Regions from separate parts of the Janthinobacterium sp. 13 genome, predicted to be linked through region 1. Evidence: predicted binding sites of a transcription regulator. Region 1 holds the regulator's gene; each other region holds the start of a gene.

Evidence for each region. Region 1 encodes FNR, which switches genes on or off when oxygen is low (the NO sensors DNR and NnrR bind a similar motif). Its sites were predicted from a motif close to TTGATNNNNATCAA; they were not measured.
Region 2: the regulator FNR is predicted to act here: its motif matches at 4,844-4,857, upstream of ubiU (ubiquinone anaerobic biosynthesis protein UbiU).
Region 3: the regulator FNR is predicted to act here: its motif matches at 4,345-4,358, upstream of CLU94_RS27640 (serine protein kinase).

What each region holds. Positions count from the first base shown of each region.
Region 1 is NZ_PEEQ01000001.1:3,075,778-3,082,149, reverse strand. Features, by position in the region: gene ccoP (cytochrome-c oxidase, cbb3-type subunit III) at 1-87, shown strand, start outside; gene ccoG (cytochrome c oxidase accessory protein CcoG) at 90-1,472, shown strand; gene CLU94_RS13595 (FixH family protein) at 1,575-2,099, shown strand; gene fnr (fumarate/nitrate reduction transcriptional regulator Fnr) at 2,103-2,861, opposite strand; gene CLU94_RS13585 (response regulator) at 3,111-6,185, shown strand; gene CLU94_RS13580 (TOBE domain-containing protein) at 6,187-6,372, opposite strand, start outside.
Region 2 is NZ_PEEQ01000001.1:824,146-830,517, reverse strand. Features, by position in the region: gene CLU94_RS03515 (Pls/PosA family non-ribosomal peptide synthetase) at 1-1,433, opposite strand, end outside; gene CLU94_RS03510 (anaerobic ribonucleoside-triphosphate reductase activating protein) at 1,582-2,289, opposite strand; gene nrdD (anaerobic ribonucleoside-triphosphate reductase) at 2,279-2,479, opposite strand; gene CLU94_RS03500 (ribonucleoside triphosphate reductase) at 2,476-4,224, opposite strand; gene CLU94_RS03495 (hypothetical protein) at 4,348-4,758, opposite strand; gene ubiU (ubiquinone anaerobic biosynthesis protein UbiU) at 4,921-5,958, shown strand; gene ubiV (ubiquinone anaerobic biosynthesis protein UbiV) at 5,968-6,372, shown strand, end outside.
Region 3 is NZ_PEEQ01000001.1:6,271,001-6,277,372, reverse strand. Features, by position in the region: gene CLU94_RS27650 (SpoVR family protein) at 1-820, opposite strand, end outside; gene CLU94_RS27645 (DUF444 family protein) at 817-2,115, opposite strand; gene CLU94_RS27640 (serine protein kinase) at 2,118-4,133, opposite strand; gene CLU94_RS27635 (hypothetical protein) at 4,418-5,596, shown strand; gene CLU94_RS27630 (hypothetical protein) at 5,795-6,127, shown strand; gene CLU94_RS27625 (catalase) at 6,206-6,372, opposite strand, start outside.

The DNA.
Region 1 (6,372 bases):
TTCAGCGATTTCCTCGGCGAATCCAAGGTACACGTGCTGTCGGCGTATGTCTGGAGCCTGTCGAATCCGCAGGCACCCGCAAAGTAAAAATGGAACCTCAAGTCATCAAGATGTATGCGGCCCGCGAGCAAATCTACCCTCGCGAGGCCAAAGGACGCTACGCTACCTGGCGATGGGTATGCGTATGGCTTACCCAGCTCGCGTTCTACGGCTTGCCGTGGTTGACCTGGAATGGCAGGCAAGCCCTGCTGTTCGATTTGACCACGCGCAAGTTCTACATTTTCGGCGTCGTGCTGTGGCCCCAGGATTTCATCTATCTGGCGGCCCTGCTGATCATCTGTGCGTATTTGTTGTTCCTCGTCACGGCCATTGCCGGGCGGGTGTGGTGCGGGTTCTCTTGCCCGCAAACGGTATACACGGAAATTTTCCTGTGGGTCGAACGCCGCATCGAGGGCACGCGCAGTGCGCGCATGGCCCTCGACAAGCAGGGCCCCTCCGTGCGCAAGGCGTTCAAGAAGACGGCCAAGCACCTGGTATGGGGCGCCATCGCCCTGTGGACGGGCTTTACCTTTGTCGGCTACTTCACGCCGATCAAGGAACTGGCGCAGTCGGTGACCACGCTGAACTTCGGTCCCTGGGAATGGTTCTGGGTCTTGTTCTACAGTCTGGCAACCTACGGCAACGCGGGCTGGCTGCGCGAGCAGGTGTGCAAATACATGTGCCCCTACGCGCGCTTCCAGAGCGCCATGTTCGACCAGGACACCCTGATCATCACCTACGATGCCAAGCGCGGCGAACCACGTGGCGCCATGAGCAAGAAGGCCGGCAACAACGACAAGCTGGGCGATTGCATCGACTGTACCCTGTGCGTGCAGGTGTGTCCGACCGGTATCGATATCCGTAACGGCCTGCAGTATGAATGCATCGGTTGCGCCGCTTGCGTCGATGCCTGCAACAGCGTGATGGACAAGGTCGACCGGCCACGGGGACTGGTACGCTACAGTACCGACCATGCGATGGAAAACAACTTCAATTCGAAGCAGATACGCCAGCGCGCCATGCGCCCGCGCGTCTTGATCTACACGTCCATCCTGGCCCTGATCATCATCGCCGTGTGTACTTCGCTGGCCCTGCGCACGCCCCTGAAAATGGACGTGATCCGCGACCGCGGTTCGATGGGACGCGAAGTGGAAGACGGCATGATCGAAAACGTCTACCGCCTGCAGATCATGAACACGTCGGAGCAAAGCCAGCATTTCAAAATCAGCGCTTCCGGCTTGCCGGGCCTGACCTTGCTGACGCGCGAAGAAGTGACCTTGCAGCCGACGGAAACGCTGGGTTGGCCGATCCGCCTGCGCGTGCCGCACGGCGTGGGAGAGAAGGGCTCGAACAAGATTGCGATCGAATTGCAATCTCTGGACGACCCATCGCTGCATGTGCGTGAAAGCGCGGTATTCATCGTGCCACGTTAACAAGGAAAGGCGGACGGGGACCGGGTGCCCTCGCCGCCGCCACGAAGTTGCAGGAAGGCCGGTCCCCATGCGGGGACTGGCTGATTAAACAGGAGAAATACCATGTCCGACAGTCTGAAACTGCAAGCACCCGTTGCACCGTGGTACAAGCATCGCTGGCCATGGCTGCTGATGATCGGCCCCGGCCTGTCCGTGGTCGTCGGCAGCTTCATGGGCTATATCGCGTTTACGCAGCCCGATGCGCTGGTGGTGGGCGATTATTACAAGCAGGGCAAGGCGATCAACCAGGATTTGAAGCGCGACACGATCGCCAGCGACCTGGCGATGGATACGCGCCTGTCGTATGACGTCGCTGCAGCGCGCCTGACCGGTTCCGTGCACAGCTTCGGCAAGGCCTATCAGGCGCCTTTGCAGTTGCACCTGGCGCATGCGACCCTGCCGGAAAAGGATATCAAGGTGCTGGTGCAGCCCGACGCAGCCGGCAATTTTTCCGTGGCGCTGCCGATGCTCGAGCGCAGCCGCTGGCAAGTGCTGGTGGAAAACGACAAACGCGAGTGGCGCCTGTCCGGCATCTGGACCTGGCCCCTGCAACGCAGCATCGCGCTGCATGCGGACGAGGAACTGTAAGTCTTATTTGCAGACGTCCGTGCCAGCCGTAATGGCTTTTAACTTGGCCGGCTGCAGGATTTCAATTTCCCGGTTGGAGACGCGCAGCCAGCCTTCCTTCTTGAACTTCGACAGCAGGCGGCTGACGCTCTCGATGGTCAGGCCCAGGTAGTTGCCGATTTCCTCGCGCGACATGCGCAGCTGGAAATTGCTGCCCGAATAGCCGCGCGCTTCATAGCGCGACGCCAGGTTGACGATGAAGGCGGCAAAGCGCTGCGTCGCCTGCATATTGCCCAGCAACAGCATGACGCTTTGCTCGCGCGTGATTTCCTGGCTCATCATGCGGTGGAAATGGCGCAGCAGGGTCGGCATGTTGCCCAGCAATTGTTCCAGGCTGGAAAACGGGATTTCACACACTTCGCTGTCTTCCAGCGCCACCGCGTTACAGTGGTGGCGGTCGGCGCTGATGGCGTCCATGCCCAGCAGTTCACCCGCCATCTGGAAGCCCGTCACCTGCTCTTCGCCGCCCGGATTGATCTGGTACGTCTTGAAATGCCCTAGGCGGATCGCATACAGGTTCTGGAACGAGTCGCCGATACGGAACAGCGAGGCGCCGCGCACGATCTTGCGGCGGCGGCCGATGATCTGGTCCAGCCTGTCCATGTCGCCCACATCGAGGCCCATCGGCAGGCACAATTGATGCATGCTGCAGGTCGAGCATCGCGCACGCAACGCCTCCACGTTCACGGTGGGCAAGGTTGGAGTGAGTAGCGCTTCAGTCATGTCGGTACCTTTTAGAAAATGCAACAACAAGTTTACTGCATACAGCCGCATACAGGGTTGCCGTATGCCAATTTCACCGTAAATTCGGCGAATAAACGACGTCCAGCCTTTAATTATATGGCAACATCGTCAAAAGCCCGCACGGGGCGGGCAATTTGCGCGGCGGCGCTTGCCAAGCTGGGGCATTGATAGGAAAATTCCTGACAGCATTATCTGCCGCCTGTGCCGCCCGGTACTGAAAAGGAAATCATGAAGCCTCTCGGCATTAAAGCAAAAGTCGCGCTGGCCACCAGCCTGACCTCGATCGCCATGATCGCGCTGGTCACCATGATCCAGGTGCAGCACATGCGCGACGACTTCACCCGAGTACTGCTGAGCCAGCAATCGTCCCTGATCACCCGCACCGCCGCCGAACTCGACGACAAGCTGGGCATGCTGCTGCAGATCGTCACCCTGACGGCCCGACAGCAGCCGCCGGAATTGATCGCCCGGCCCGCCCAATTGCGCGAATACTATTCGCGCCGCTCGATGCTGGTGCTGTTCGATGACGTGCTGGTGCTCGACGCGCATGGCGCCGTCGTGGCCGACATGCCGGAGGTGGCGGGGCGCGCCGGCATCAACGTCGCCGAGCGCGAGTATTTCCAGACCGTCCTGCGCACGCGCCAGCCCATGATCACCGAACCGATGCTGGGCAAGTCGAGCGGCATGCCCATCGTGCAGATGGTGGCGCCCGTGCTGGCCGCCGATGGCCAGGTGGCCGGCGTGGTGATCGGCGTGCTGCGCCTGTACAAGGACAACCTGCTGGGCCGCCTGCGCTCGGAAAAGATCGGCAAGAGCGGCTATTACTTCATCCTCACGCGCGGCGCCGTGCCGCGCTACGTGCTGCACCCCGATACCAGCCGCTTGCTGCAACCGCGCAAGCCGAACGCCAACCTGACGACGACCCAGCTGCTGAAGGAAGATGGCGAAGGCAGCATGGTCAGCACCAACAGCCGCGGCATCACGGCCGTCAACAGCTTCAAGCGCCTGAAATCCGTGAACTGGCTGCTGGCCGCCTCGCTCCCCGTCGAGGATGCATTCGAACCGTTCGATGGCGTGCTGTACCGGCTGGTGCTGTGGAGCATCCTCGCCTCGCTGCTGGCCGCCTTCGTGCTGGGCTGGGTCACCGTGCGCCTGCTGTCGCCGCTGGTGCGCCTGCGCGACACCCTGCAAGCCCTGCGCACCAGCGGCAGCCGCTTCACGCCCGTGCCGGTACAGCAACGCGACGAGATCGGCGAACTGACGGAAGCGTTCAACGGCCTGATGAGCGAACGCGACCGCCTGCAGCAGGAACTCGAATCGCGCGCGGCGGAGCTGGAACAGGAACGCGACCGGGCCGAGGCGGCCAACCGCGCGAAGAGCGATTTCGTGGCCAACATGAGCCATGAAATCCGCACGCCCCTCAATGCCGTGCTGGGCATGGTGTATTTGCTGGGCAATACCAGGCTCGACACGGAACAACGCAAGTATCTGACCATGGTCAGAGTGGCGGGCCAGTCGCTGCTGGGCATCCTCAACGACGTGCTCGACTATTCGAAGATCGAGGCGCGGCGCATGGAATTGTCACCCGTCGAATTCGACCTCGACGAAGTCATGAATACCCTGGCCACGACGATGACGATGAATGCGGGCGAAAAGGAGCTGGAACTGGCCATCGCCGTCGAGCCCGACGTACCGCGGCGTCTCGTGGGCGACGCCCAGCGCCTGCAGCAAATCCTCGTCAACCTGGCCGGCAACGCCATCAAGTTCACGGAGAGCGGCGAAGTGGTGGTGGCCGTCAGCCTGGCCGAGAACGAAAACGGCCGCGCCTGGCTGCGCTTCGAGGTGCGCGACACGGGCATCGGCATGACGGAACTGCAGCAACAGCAGCTGTTTGCCGCGTTTTCCCAGGGCGACCAGAGCATCACGCGGCGCTTCGGCGGCACGGGCCTGGGCCTGGCCATCAGCAAGCAGCTGATCCACATGATGGGCGGCGACATCGCCGTCGCCAGCAGCGAAGGCAAGGGCAGCCGCTTCTGGTTCAGCGTGCCCTTCGAAATGCTGGCGCAGCCGGCCGAAACGCGGCGCACGCCGGCGCTGGGCCAGCTGCGCCTGCTGGTGGCCGACGACAACCGCACCACGCGCGAACTGATCGTCAAGCTGATCGAGGCGTGGGGCTGGCTGGCCGACGAAGTGGACTCCGGCTTTGCCGCCATCGAACTGTACCGCGAACGCCTGGCGCAGCAGCAACCGTACGACGTGGTGCTGGCCGACTGGCACATGCCCGTCATGGACGGTCTGGCCACGGCCAAGGCCATCCGCCAGGCGGCCAGCGGCCAGCGCCAGCCCATCGTGGTGATGGTCAACGCCTTCGCCCGCAACCACCTGGAAGAAATCTCCAGCGCGGCCGAGGCCGACGTCGTGCTGATGAAGCCGATCACGGGATCGAGCCTGTTCGACGCCCTGCACCAGGCGCTGATCGCCAAGGACGACGGCGGCGAGCAACGCATGCTGCACCAGCCGCTGGGCACGGAACTGGCCGGCGTGCATTTCCTGCTGGTGGAAGACAATCATTTGAACCAGGCCGTGGCGCGCGGCATCCTCGAACACATGGGCGCCACCCTGGACGTGGTGGGCGACGGCTTGCAAGCCGTGGAACGGCTGCGCACGGAAGCGCTGCGCTACGACATCGTGCTGATGGACATGCAGATGCCCGTCATGGACGGCTTCAGCGCCACCCACATCATCCGCACGGAACTGCGCTTGCACCTGCCCGTGATCGCCATGACGGCGGGCGTGCTGGCGTCCGAGCGCGAGCGCTGCATGACGGCCGGCATCAGCGATTTCATCGCCAAGCCCGTGGTGGTGGAAGAGATGATGGAAGTCATCCTGCGCCACCTGCCCAAGCGCCCGCAAGTACAGACGGCCGAGCCGGCACGCATCGCCGATGAGGAAGTGTTTTCCATGGCGCCGCTGATGCGCGTGATGGGACGCGATGCGAAGGGGCGCGGCGTGCTGCGGCGCATGGTGGAAGACGCGCTGAACAAGGGCATGACGCCCGTGCGCGACGCCGAAACGGCGTTGCAGGCGGGCCGCCACAGCGACGTGGCGCGCATCCTGCACAGCGTGCGCGGCTCCGTCGGCACCCTGGGCACGAAACGCCTGATCCGCGCCGCGTTCGCCACCGAGGAAGCCATCGATGCGGGCCGCCTGGACGAGGTGCCGGCGCTGCTGGCGCGCACGGCGCAGGAACTGGAACAGGCGCTGGCGGCGGCGGCCGATTGGTTGTCGCGCCTGCAGGATTAAATCAGGCGGGCACGCCCAGAATCACGCTGGACGCCTTGAAGATGGCCGTCACGTTGCTGCCGAGTTCGATGCCCAGGTCGGTGCTGCTCTGGTTGGTGATGATGGCGGCAATCGTGCCGCCGCGCGGCAGGTCCAGCACCACTTCCGTGTTGACGGCGCCCGTCTGCACGCGCGTCACGACCCCGGC
Region 2 (6,372 bases), 2.3 Mb from region 1:
CCGACGATATACGCCACCAGCTGGTCGATGCCGTCGTCCTTGCGCAGCAATACTGCCACCGTGCCCACGCCCGCCTGCTGCGCCAGCACGGCTTCGATCTCGCCCAGCTCCACGCGGAAGCCGCGAATTTTCACCTGGTCGTCGGCGCGGCCCAGGCACAGCACCTGGCCGTCCGCATCGATGCGCGCCAGGTCACCCGTGCGGTACAGGCGCGCGTCATCGTCGCTGGTCGCCCAGGGATTGGGCAGGAATTTTTCCACCGTCAGGTCGGGCCGGCCCAGGTAACCCTCGGCCAGGCCGGGGCCGATGATGCACAATTCTCCCGTCTCGCCGCGAGGCAGCAGGGCCAGGGGACGGTTTTCTCCCGCTTCGGCCACCTGCAGCACCAGCAAGCCATAGTTGGGCAGCGGCGTGCCGATGGTGACCGGTTCGCCGGGCCGCAGTCGCGCCAGGCTGCACGAGACGGTGGCTTCCGTGGGCCCGTAGGTGTTGAACATGGCGCGGCCCGGGCGCGACCAGCGTTCGACCAGCGACTCCGGGCACATCTCGCCGCCCAGATTGATCAGGCGCAGGCTCGGTACTTCTTCGGCGAACAGGGCCAGCAAGGTCGGTACGGCGTGCAGAACGGTGACCTTGTTCTCTGCCAGGGCGCGGGGCAAGGCTTCCGGGTCGCCCGAGATATCCTTGGGACCCAGCCACAGGGTGGCGCCCACTAGGTAGGCGATCCAGATTTCCTCGAACGACATGTCGAAGGCGACGGAAAAGCCCTGGTAGACGGTGTCGTCCTGCGTCACTTCCAGCACGGCGTTTTCGCTGCGCAGGAAGTGGCAGATGCTGCGTTGATTGATCAGGATGCCCTTCGGCTTGCCCGTGGAGCCGGACGTATAGATCACGTACGCCGGGTGTTCAGGCAGCACGGCGCCGCGCGCGGGCAGCGCTTCGCCCGGCGCGGCGGGGGCCAGCAGGCTTTCCGCTGTCCACACGGGGCGCTGGATGCCCGCATCAAGCAGGCGTGGCGCGAATTGCGCGCAGCTGACGACGCCCGCGCCATTGGCGTCATCGAGGCACACTTGCAGGCGCTCGACGGGCGTGTCTTCATCGACGGGCAGCCAGGCGGCGCCCGCCTTGGCGATGGCCGCCTGCATCAGCAGCAAATGGGCGCCGCGCGGCAGCCACAGGCCCACGATGTCGCCCGGCTTGACGCCGGCCGCCACCAGGCGCGACGCCGCCAGGCCCGCCTGGGCATCGAGCTCCGCATACGTGATGCGGCGCGCGCCATCGATCAGGGCGATTTGCTGCGGGCAGCGGCGGGCCGTCGCTTCCAGCAGGTCGGCCAGCACTTCTTCGCGCAGCAGATCCGGTCGCGGCGGGCCGTACAGGATGTCGGCATGGGTGGAAGGGGTGCCTGGGCTGACTGCGGTGAAATCGTTCATGGATGACGCTTATCTGTAATGCGGTGTGAGGAATCTGACGGGCTGCGCGTGGTACGCAGCACAGTTGATACATTACAGCACGCAAGACATTTCAGCGTTGCAGAACGGGGAATTTTGCGGGGCTTTCCGAAATAATGTGCTTGTCGGCTCAACTGCCATGATTACGGAATGTAAAACGGGGAAACATGGCGCCGATTTGCGCCACCGTGCGCACCGCCGGATAGCCGTGCAGGGGGCGTCCGGACAGGGCCGCATCCGCGCAGCCTTCGGCGCGAAATTGCTGCAGCACGTAGTTATCGACGCCTTTGGCGGCCAGGGTGGCGGCCAGGGCCAGCAGCTGGTCGTCCGGCAGCAGGTCCGGATGGGTGGTGGTGCGGCATTCGTAGGCGACGCCGCTGGCGAGGATGGCGTCCAGGCAGGCGCGCGCCGGGTCGCCGCTGCCGGCCACGCGGGTCACATGTCGATAGTCGGCAAACGGCGCCTTGATGTCGAAGCCCACCCAGTCGACCAGGGGCAGCACTTCCTGCAGGCGCTGCGGATAGATGCAGGCCGTGTGCAGGCCGATGCCGAAACCCAGTTCCCTGACGTTCTGCATGGCCCGTGCCAGGCCCGGATCCATGCACGCTTCGCCGCCGCTGAAGACGACGGCGTCGACCAGGCCCGTTCTGCGGCGCAGCCAGGTCAGGACGTCCTGCCACGGCATGGCGCCTTCCGGCATGCGCGCCTGCAGGTGCGGATTGTGGCAATAGCCGCAACGCCAGGGACAGCCCTGCACGAACACCACCGCCGCCAGCTTGCCGGGATAGTCGGTGGCGGAAAAGGGCGTCAGGCCGCCCACCTTCAATTCAGCCGCCATGGCAGGCGGGCTGGCCGACCCGGGCGCTCGCTTCCGTAAAATACTGGCGTTCGTGGAATTCGCCCTGCTTGCCGATGTTGAACGAGGCGACGGGGCGGTGGTAGCCCATCACGCGGGTCCAGATTTCGCAGCGCTGGCGTTCCGTATCGAGCAGGGTGATGGCGGGAGTGAAGTCGGGACGTGCATTCATGGCGTTTCCTCAAGTGATGGAGCAGGTTGGGCTTGCTTGCGGGCAATGAGCTCCGCATCGCAGGTGGGACAGAATTCATGCTTGCCGGCCAGGTAGCCGTGGCGCGGGCAGATGGAAAACGTGGGCGTGACGGTGATGTAGGGCAGCGAAAAGCGGCTCAGCGCGCGTTTTACCAGCTCGCGGCAGGCGTTGGCGTCGGACAGCGCTTCCGTCATGTACAGGTGCAGCACCGTGCCGCCCGTGTATTTGCGCTGCAGCACATCCTGTAATTCCAGCGCCTCGAACGGGTCGTCCGTGTGGCCGACGGGCAGTTGCGACGAATTCGTGTAATACGGGTTGTCGGCGGTGCCTGCCTGCAGGATGGCGGGAAAGCGCTTGCGGTCTTCGCGGGCGAAGCGGTAGGTCGTGCCTTCGGCCGGCGTCGCTTCCAGGTTGTACATATGGCCCGTCTCTTCCTGGAAGGCCACCATGCGGGCGCGCACGTGGTCGAGCAGGCGCACGGCCAGCGCGTGGCCTTCTGGCGTCGTGATGTCCCAGGCGTCGCTGCTGAAATTGCGGATCATCTCGTTGATGCCGTTCACGCCCAGGGTGGAAAAGTGGTTGCGCAGGGTGCCCAGATAGCGTTTCGTGTAGGGGAACAGGCCTTGCTGCATCAGGTCCTCGATGGTGCGGCGCTTGATTTCCAGGCTGGTCTTGCCCAGCTCCAGCAGACGCTCCAGGTCTGCCATCAAGGCTGGCTCGTCGCCGCGCCACAGGTGGCCCAGGCGCGCGCAATTGATCGTCACCACGCCCAGGGAACCCGTCTGCTCGGCGGAACCGAACAGGCCATTGCCCCGTTTCAGCAGTTCGCGCAAGTCCAGCTGCAAGCGGCAGCACATGGAGCGGATCATGTTCGGCTTGAGTTCCGAATTGATGAAATTCTGGAAGTAGGGCAGGCCGTAGCGGGCCGTCATTTCGAACAGGCGTTCGGCATTTTCGCTATGCCAGTCGAAATCCTCGGTGATGTTGTAGGTGGGGATGGGGAAGGTGAAGACGCGGCCCTTGGCGTCGCCCGCCATCATGATCTCGATGTAGGCGCGGTTGATCATGTCCATCTCGGCCTGCAGCTCGCCATAGCTGAAGTCCATCTCCTGGCCGGCGATGACGGGAATCTGCTCGCGCAGGTCGTCCGGGCAAACCCAGTCGAAGGTGAGGTTGGTGAACGGCGTCTGTGTGCCCCAGCGCGAGGGAACGTTGAGGTTGAAGATCAGTTCCTGCATGTACTGGCGCACGTCTTCGTAGCGCAGGCTGTCCTTGCGGATGTAGGGCGCCATGTAGGTGTCGAAGGAGCTGAACGCCTGCGCGCCGGCCCACTCGTTTTGCAGCGTGCCGAGAAAATTGACGATCTGGCCGATGGCGCTCGACATGTGTTTCGGCGGACCGGACTCGATCTTGCCCGGCACGCCATTCAAGCCTTCATGCAGCAGGGTGCGCAGCGACCAGCCGGCGCAATAGCCGGCCAGCATGTCGAGGTCGTGGATGTGCAGCGCCGCTTCGCGGTGCGCCGCGCCCACTTCCGGCGGATAGACCTGGTCCAGCCAGTAGTTGGCGATGACCTTGCCCGACACATTGAGTATCAGGCCGCCCAGCGAGTAACCCTGGTTGGCGTTGGCGTTGACACGCCAGTCGCGCCGGTCCAGGTATTCATTGATGGACGCGGCGACATCGACCTGGCCGCGTGTGGGGGAAACTGCATTCGTCGTCATGAAACCTCCAATAAACACAACATGCGGTGTTTTTATGGAGATTAATCACTAAATATAGTGGCGTCAAAGGGTGCGTGCAGTGGCGTGACGAATCCTTGATGCAGGTGAAAAAAGCGCCCTCGTTTACTTTTTCAGGCGGCCCTGGCGCAGGATGAAGGCGCTCGCGGCGAAGTAGGCGGCGCCGCAGACGGCGATGCTGAGGATGGAGGCGGGCAGCACGTGCGCCCAGATTTCCCGCGTCGAGAAGGTGCTCCAGCTGGCCACGCGCGCGTCGAACGTGACGTAATTGGCCAGCAGCCAGTAGACGGCCAGCAGTCCCGTGCAGGTGGCGGCCTGGCGCGTCACGGGCATGGCGCGGCGCGCGAAGACGGCTTGCAGGAACAGCAGCAGCACGCCCGGATACGCGCCCAGTACTTCGGGCGACAGCACGGAGAGCGCCTCGGCGTCGTAGCCTTCCGTGGGAGAGGCCCACTGCACCTGCAGCACGGTGAGGAACAGGGTGAGCAGGAAGATCAGCAGCGGTTTGCGGGGCATGGCGGGCAATCGAAGAGGGAGAAAAGGAGGGCATTTTACAGCCAGGTCAAGCAAGTTGAACGCGCGCCAGCCATGCATGCATTCCTTCACCTGCGTCAAGGACTGGGCAGCCTGGGCGGGGCTATAGTCTGCACCCTGAGCCGATACAGGACTGTGAACACCATGATGCTTGAATCAACCACCGCCACCCGCGTGGCCGGACCGCTGGAACTGGTCTGCCCCGCCGGCAGCCTGCCTGCCTTGAAAGCGGCCATCGACAATGGCGCCGACACCGTTTACCTGGGTTTTCGCGATGCCACCAATGCGCGCAATTTCGCCGGCCTCAATTTCGACGAGAAGGCCATCGCCGAGGGCGTGCGCTACGCCCACCAATATGGACGCAAGGTGCTGCTGGCGCTGAACACCTATCCGCAGCCGCACAACTGGGCCGTGTGGCGCAGCGCCATCGACCGCGCCGCCGATGCCGGCATCGATGCCATGATCGTGGCCGATCCGGGCTTGATGGCGTATGCGGCCCAGCACCACCCGCAGCTGCGCCTGCACCTGTCCGTGCAAGGTTCGGCCACCAACTACGAAGCCATCAATTTTTACCATGAACACTTCGGCATCGCCCGCGCCGTGCTGCCGCGCGTGTTGTCGATGGCGCAGGTGGAGCAACTGATCAGCAAGACGGAAGTCGAGATCGAAGTCTTCGGTTTCGGCAGCCTGTGCGTGATGGTCGAAGGGCGCTGCGCGCTGTCGTCGTATGCGACGGGCGAGGCGCCGAACACCCACGGCGTGTGCTCGCCGGCGAAATCCGTGCGCTGGCTGGAAACGCCGAACGGCCTCGAATCGCGCCTGAACGGCGTGCTGATCGACCGTTATGCGCCCGGCGAAAACGCCAGCTATCCCACCCTGTGCAAGGGGCGTTTCGAAGTCAACGACGAAGAGTATTACGCCATCGAGGAGCCGGCCAGCCTGAATACCCTGGCGCTGCTGCCGCAGCTGATCGCCATGGGCGTGCGCGCCGTGAAGATCGAAGGGCGCCAGCGCAGCCCCGCGTACGTGGCGCAGGTCACGCGCGTGTGGCGCGAAGCGATCGACGCCTGCCGCGAAGGCAATGCGCGCTACGCCGTCAAGCCGGGCTGGATGGCGGCCATGGACAAGCTGGCCGAAGGCCAGCAGCACACCTTGGGCGCCTACCATAGATCTTGGAAATAAAGGATGAACATGCTGAAGCTTTCACTTGGCCCTTTGCTGTACTACTGGCCGCGCGCCACCGTCTTCGAGTTTTACCAGCAGATCGCCGGTACCGCCGTCGATATCGTCTACCTGGGTGAGACCGTGTGCTCGCGCCGGCATGAGGTGCGCCTGGCCGACTGGCTCGATATCGCCGACATGCTGGCCGCCGCCGGCAAGGAAGTGGTGCTGTCGACGCAGGCGCTGATCGAGGCGGGCGCGGAACTGGCGACCCTGCGCCGCATCACGGGCAATGGCCGCTATTCGGTCGAGGCCAACGACATGGGCGCCGTGCACTGCATGGAAAAGGGCACGTCCTTCGTCGCCGGTCCCCATTTGAACCTGTTCAATGGCCCCAGCCTGCAATTGCTGGCGCGCCTGGGCGCGCGGCGCTGG
Region 3 (6,372 bases), 3.2 Mb from region 1:
GTTCCCAGTCGGCCAGGTCCGGCCCATGTTGCGCGATGAACCATAGTAAATCGTATTCGGGCTGCGGCGGCAGGAGCGGGCGCTGCGTCACGCGGGCCCGTGCCGCCTCGCGCGCCGCCAGCGCGGCCGCTTCGCCGGGCAGGCGCCGGTAGCGTCGTGCAAACGGATCGTCTCCTCCGGCGCCGCCACGCTTGCCGGCGACACCGGCCGGTCCGGACAGCGCGGCATAGGGCGGGCGGTGCAGCTCGGCGTGGATGTCCACGTGCTGCTCCAGCGCCAGTGCCGCGTCGAGCACGGCTTCCACCTGTTCCTGCCCGTGCCGTTGCAGCGCCATTTCCAGACGTTGCGCCCGCGCCGCGCTCTGTTCCAGGATATGCTGGCCCGCCATGACGCCGAAACGCAGGAACAGGGCGTTGCGGCTGGCGAAATCGGCGTGGCCCAGCACGTGGGCCGTGACGAGGGTGTTTTCCGCCACGGAATTGTGTTCGGCCATGTAGGCATGGCAAGGGTCGCCGGGAAACATGACTTCGAACATATGCGAGTTGCCCATCTTTTGATGCACGAGCTGGTGGATGTAGCGCACGCCGAACGACCAGTGGCGCATGCGCACGGGCAAGCCATAAATGGCGATTTCGGCCATGAAACTGTCCGGCACCAGCTCGAACTCGACGGGGGCGAACGCCAGCCCCAGTTGCCGCGCCAGCGCTTCGATGCGCGCCGCGTAGCCGTCCAGGCCAGTTGTGCTCGCCATGTTCGCTGTATCGGCCATATCGCCCATATCGGCCGTGCCGGCGTGGCGCGGGGCGTCGTGCCGCATCATGCCGCATCCTCCGTATCGGCCGCCTCGTGCCGGAAAAAGGTGCGGATGGCTTCCCACACGTCGTCGCTCTTGCCGAGGATGCTGCTGTGCAAGGGCAAGCCGCGCCGTTCCTGCTCGGCGAACAAGCTGTGCATTTCGGTTTCCAGGCTGCGCGGCACGCCGGGCACGGTTTCCACATAGCCCATATAGTTAAGCAAGACGGCCAGTTCGCCCAGGGCCACGCTGGCCGGCCCCCGGTCTTCGCTGAAATTTTCGCCATCGGAGGCATAGAACAGATAGGCGTTGTAACGGCCCGGCGCGTAGTGTTCCTGCAGCAATTCGCGGCTCAGGCGAAACGCGGTGGACGCCATGGTGCCGCCCATGCCATTGACCTGGAAGAACTCGGCTTCGGAAAATTCCCAGGCCCGCGTCGTATGGGCGATAAAGCGCGTTTCCACGCGCGCATACCTGCGGCGCAAGCCTTGCAAGGCAAAGAAAAAGAACGATTTGGCCAGCTTGCGCTCGGGCTGCGCCATGCTGGCCGACACGTCCAGCACGAAAAACACGACGGCGTTCGTGCTGGGCCGGGGTTGCGGCAGCACCTGGCGGTAACGCAAGTCTTCATTGGTGAAGGGTACTGGCTGCGCTTGCAGGGCGCGCCGCTTGATGGCTTCCTTGACGGTGCGCCGCCGGTCCAGCCGCGAACGGGCGCCATGCCGGTCCAGGCCGCTACGCACGAGCCGCACGTCGTCGATGGCGCCCAGGTGGCGTGGCGTCAGGTGCGGCAATTCGAAGGCGTCCCACAGCCAGTCGAGTATGTCGTCGATGGGAAACTCCAGCAGCAGGCGCACGGCCCCCTCGCCATCGCCGCCGTCACCTTGCGTGCCGGCCCCGCCCGTGGCGGCGGGCCGGGCCGGGCGCAGGATATCGCCGGGCTGGCCGTCCCCCTGGCCCGCGCCCAAGCTGCTGCGCGCGGGCGCCAGGCGGAAACGCGCATGTTCGAGCAGGCGCATGGGCACTTGCACCGTGCGCTGCTGCGGCCCGCCGATCAGGTCGGGCGTGGCGACCAGCTCGGGCAAGTGCGCCTGCACGGCTTCGCGTACCTTCTGGTTGTGGCGCAGCCAGTCGCGCGCGCCGCGCGAGAACAGCGCATACCAGGGCCGAGCCAGGGCTGGCGCGGCACCCGCCGCCGCGCCGGCGGAACCGGAGGAGCCGGCCGTGGCGGCGGGGGCTGCGGTGCCTGCGGGGTCCGTGGAATCCCCCCAGGCCGGATGGCCATCCTGTGTGCCGCTGCCTGGCGTCGTGGTGGCGGCCATGGCTATTCCTGCGCCAGCAAGGTGGTCACGTAGTTGAGCGCTTCGCGCGCGCTATGGGCGTCATAGCCATATTCGTCGACCAGGCGCTGCTCGACGGCGGATATCCTGGCCCGCACGTCGTCGTCGGGCCGCTTGGCCGAGCCGACGAGGCGCAGCACGTCGCGCCGCTGCTCGAACAGGTATTGCTGGATGGCGTCGTGCAATGGCGCATGGCTGGCCAGGCCAAACGCTTCGCCCCGCTTGAAGGCGCTCATGGCCTTGCGCACCACTTCTTGCCGGAAAGATTGCTTGCCCGAGTCGCTGATGTGGATTTTCTCTTCCACGGCGCGCAGGAAGCGCTCGTCGGGACGGCGCTCTTCGCTGGTGATGGGATCGCGGATCTGGCGGTTGTCGAGCATGGCTTCGACTTCATCGAGATATTTGTTCAGCAAGTCTTGCGCTTCTTGCTCGAATGATACGAACAAGGCCTTGTGCACGTCGGCCTTGACCCAGCGGTTATAGAAATCCTTGCGCGTGAGCACCAGGTAATCGACCCATTTGCGCTTGCGCCGCGGTTCGATGCGCGCATCGTTTTCGATGCCGTCTTTCAGGGCCAGCAGCACGTCCATGGTGGACAGGCTGTTGCGCTGGGCGGAAATGATGGCGTGCGACAGGGCATTGATGACGAAGCGGGGCGACACGCCCGACAGGCCTTCGTCGGGCGACTTGTCGCGCTCGCGCATGCGGCGCAGGTCGGCCGGCTGCAAGTCGTCGACATCTTCGTTCGCGTAGATGCGCAGTTTCTTGACCAGCTCGGCCTCCTTGTCCTCGCCCTCGGGCATGCGGCTGAGGATGGCAAACACGGCCGCCGCATGCAGCACGTGCGGATCGAGGTGCACGTCGCGGAAGGCGGGCGCGGCCGCGAGGATCAGCTTGCGGTAGATGCGCGCTTCTTCGCGGTAATTGAGCGTATAGGGCACTTGCACGATGACCATGCGGTCGAGCAGCGCCTCGTTTTCGCTTTCTTGCAGGAATTTGCGGAATTCGGCCAGATTCGTGTGCGCGAGGATGGTTTCGTCGAGGTAGATCAGGGGGAAGCGCGACACCTTGACATTCTTTTCCTGCGTCAAGGTCAGCAGCAAGTAGAGGAATTCCCGCTTGACCTTGAGGATTTCGATCATTTCCAGCATGCCGCGGCTGGCCGCGTACACGGCGCCGGACCACGACCAGGCGCGCGGATCGCCTTCGTCGCCGTATTGCGCCACTTTCGACAGGTCGACGGAACCGACCAGGTCGGCCAGGTCGGCCGTCGTGGGATCGTGCGGCGCATACGTGCCGATGCCGCAGCGGCCCGCCTCGGACAAATGGATGCGCTCGACGGGCATGCGCAGGAAGTCGCCCGCATACTGCTCTTCCAGGCGGGCGCGGCAATGTGGACACAGTTCGCCCTGCAGCTCGGCATCATAGCTGGCGCGAAAGTCGGCGCGCATGCTGTGCGGCACCAGATGCAGCGGCGATTCGTGCACGGGACAGCCGGCGATGCCGTACAGCGCGCCTTCGCTGCTGTGGCTGTATTCTTCCAGGCCCCGCTTGAGCAGGATCACCATGGTCGACTTGCCGCCCGATGGCGGGCCCAGCAACAGCAACATGCGGCGGCCCACTTCGGAGCCGGCGGCGGCCGCCTTGAAGTAGGCGGCGACCCTGTCGATCGCCTCGTCGATGCCGAACAGCTCGTCGTCGAACAGGCGGCAGCGGAAGCGCCCGTTGTCGTCGGTCTGGCCATTCCAGCGCATCATGTCCCACAGGTACTGGTGCGCGCTGCGCGTCAGCAGGGCGGCGCGGCCGGGCAGGATTTGCTCGAGGAAGTCGGCAAAACTGCCGCGCCAGGGCGTGATGCGGTGTTTTTCCGCCCAGGCCGCCATGCCGTGCACGAAACCCGCATGCTGGGCCGTGCCACCGGCGTCCGTCGTATTCTCGGCGGCTGTATTGGCGCCGGCTGAGGCCGCTGCCGCAGGGGCGTCGTCGGATTGGCGTGTCATACCAGGGCTCGTTATTGCAGGGCTCGTCATTGTTTCCCCATCCTTGCTGTTGCTGGCGTTGCTGCCGTGGAGCAGGCCCGGTTCCAGCCTGTCGGCCAAGTATACGGCGGCGCCTCTGCCCGCACGCCTGATCCCGCTCAACCTTGACGAGGGAACTATTTTTGTACTCGCTGGCCCCCATTGGGGCAGGGCAGCCTGGCATCCGCGCGGTTCAATCCAGATCAATACCGGCCCGCGCAGCCCGTCCACACTGGAAGCTTGCGGCGACCCACGAGGAGAACACGATGATAGGCAACGAGAATGGTTTCAGCGCCCCGCCTGGCGGCAGCGGCAGGGGACAGAGCGCGGACGATGAAGAGGCCGTCGGCCAGTTTTCCGTCCCTGGCGAAGACGACAATACGATCGAGAGCGCGTCCGTTGCGGATGTGCCCGACGCCCTGAGCGGCGTCAGCATGGAATTGCTGGAAATCAAGCGCAGCATCGAGGACGGCATGCGGCAAAGCATCGCGCAAGCGGGCGGCGCGCGCGCGGCCGACGCCTTCAGCGACAGCGGCAATATCCAGGGCGTGTCCATCGGCCTGGGCGAGGGCGCCAGCGACAGCTCGTCCGGCGAACCGGGCTTGCCGGCCCTGACCCTGTACGTGGCCGAACCCACTTCCGTCGACCGCGCCAAGGCCGCCATCGTGGGGGCCATGGGCGTGCGCGCCGTGGCCAGCGACAAGGTGCCCGTCAACATCGTCGTCACGGGCGTGATCGATGCGCAGCCCCACCGTTTCCGCTTGCGCCCCGCGCCGGGCGGCGTGTCGGTCGGGCATTTCCGCATCACGGCCGGCACCATCGGCTGCCTGGCCGTGGGGCGCAGCGCGCCGCGCAACAGCCGCCTGATGATTCTTAGCAATAATCACGTGCTGGCCAATTCCAACGGGGGCGTGTTCAACGATTGCATCGTGCAGCCTGGCCCCATCGACGGCGGCCGCTGCCCGCAAGACCAGGTGGCCGTGCTCGAGCGCTTCGTGCCCATCAATTTCAGCGGCGGCGTCAACTTCGTCGATTGCGCCACCGGCTGGGCCTGGCCAGACAGGGTGCGTCCCGAACTGGTCTACCTGAGCGGGGGCGTGCCCGCGTACTTCCGCATCAGCAATGCGCTCGTGGCACCCGCACTGGGCATGATGGTTGGCAAGTCCGGCCGCACGACGCAATTGACGCAGGGCCGCATCACGGGCCTGGGCGCCACCATCAACGTCAATTACGGCGGCGGCAGGATCGCGCTGTTCCAGGACCAGATCGCCATCACGGGCGTCAGCGGGGCCTTCAGCGCGGGCGGCGATTCCGGCTCGTCCATCTGGACCTGGAACCAGCAGCGCAATCCCGTCGGCCTGCTGTTTGCCGGCGGCGGCAACATCACGTTTGCCAACCAGATGCGGCGCGTGGTGGTGGCGCTCGACATCAATTTGTACACCTGAGCACGCCTTAGGAGCCGGCCGGGCGGCCGCGCGCCGCCTTGCCCGACGCTGTTTTTTGCACGATGACGATCTTGCTCAAGTATTGCTCAAGGGCGGCCGTCGCGCATGGTCTTGGCCGGCGAAGCGTGCTGCAGCGCCGGTTGGCCGGGTGTATCATGCAAGGCATCGGGAGGGTTTGTCATATCAGGAGGGTGTGTCATGTCAAACAGTAAGTTCGCACAATCGCCATATGCCGTCTTCGAGGACGCGGCCATGCCGTATTTGCCGGATGCCCCCCCTGGACAGGGCCCGGGGCAGCATGCCCAGGCCGCACCTCAGGGCCGCCTGGAAGCGGCCAGGCGGCGCAACGAGCGGGCGCTGATGGCCATCGACGGCGTGGAAGGCGTCAGCCTGGGGCAGACGGCCGTGGGCAAGGAAGCGCTCGTCGTGTACCTGCGCGACTCGTCCGTCAAGCGGCGCGTGCCGTTGCAGGTCGAGGGTTATCCGGTGGAAACGAGCATCACGGGCCAGATTGATATCCAGCGCCGCTAGGCCAGCCGGCCTGGCGGCGGGGGCCTCCGGCCGCGGATGGCGGCGGAAGGCCTGTCGCCAGGCCTTCCGGGTTCACTGTCAGCCTGGGCTCAGGCGGCCGATCGCTGCGGCCACGCCCGCGCCATAGGCGGGGTCACACAGCGTGCAGTTGCCGATGTGGCGTTGCTTGACTTGCTCCGAGGCGCCCGAGATGGCGCGCGCCGTGTTGTCGAACAAGGCTTGCTGCTGCGCCGCGGTCATCAAGC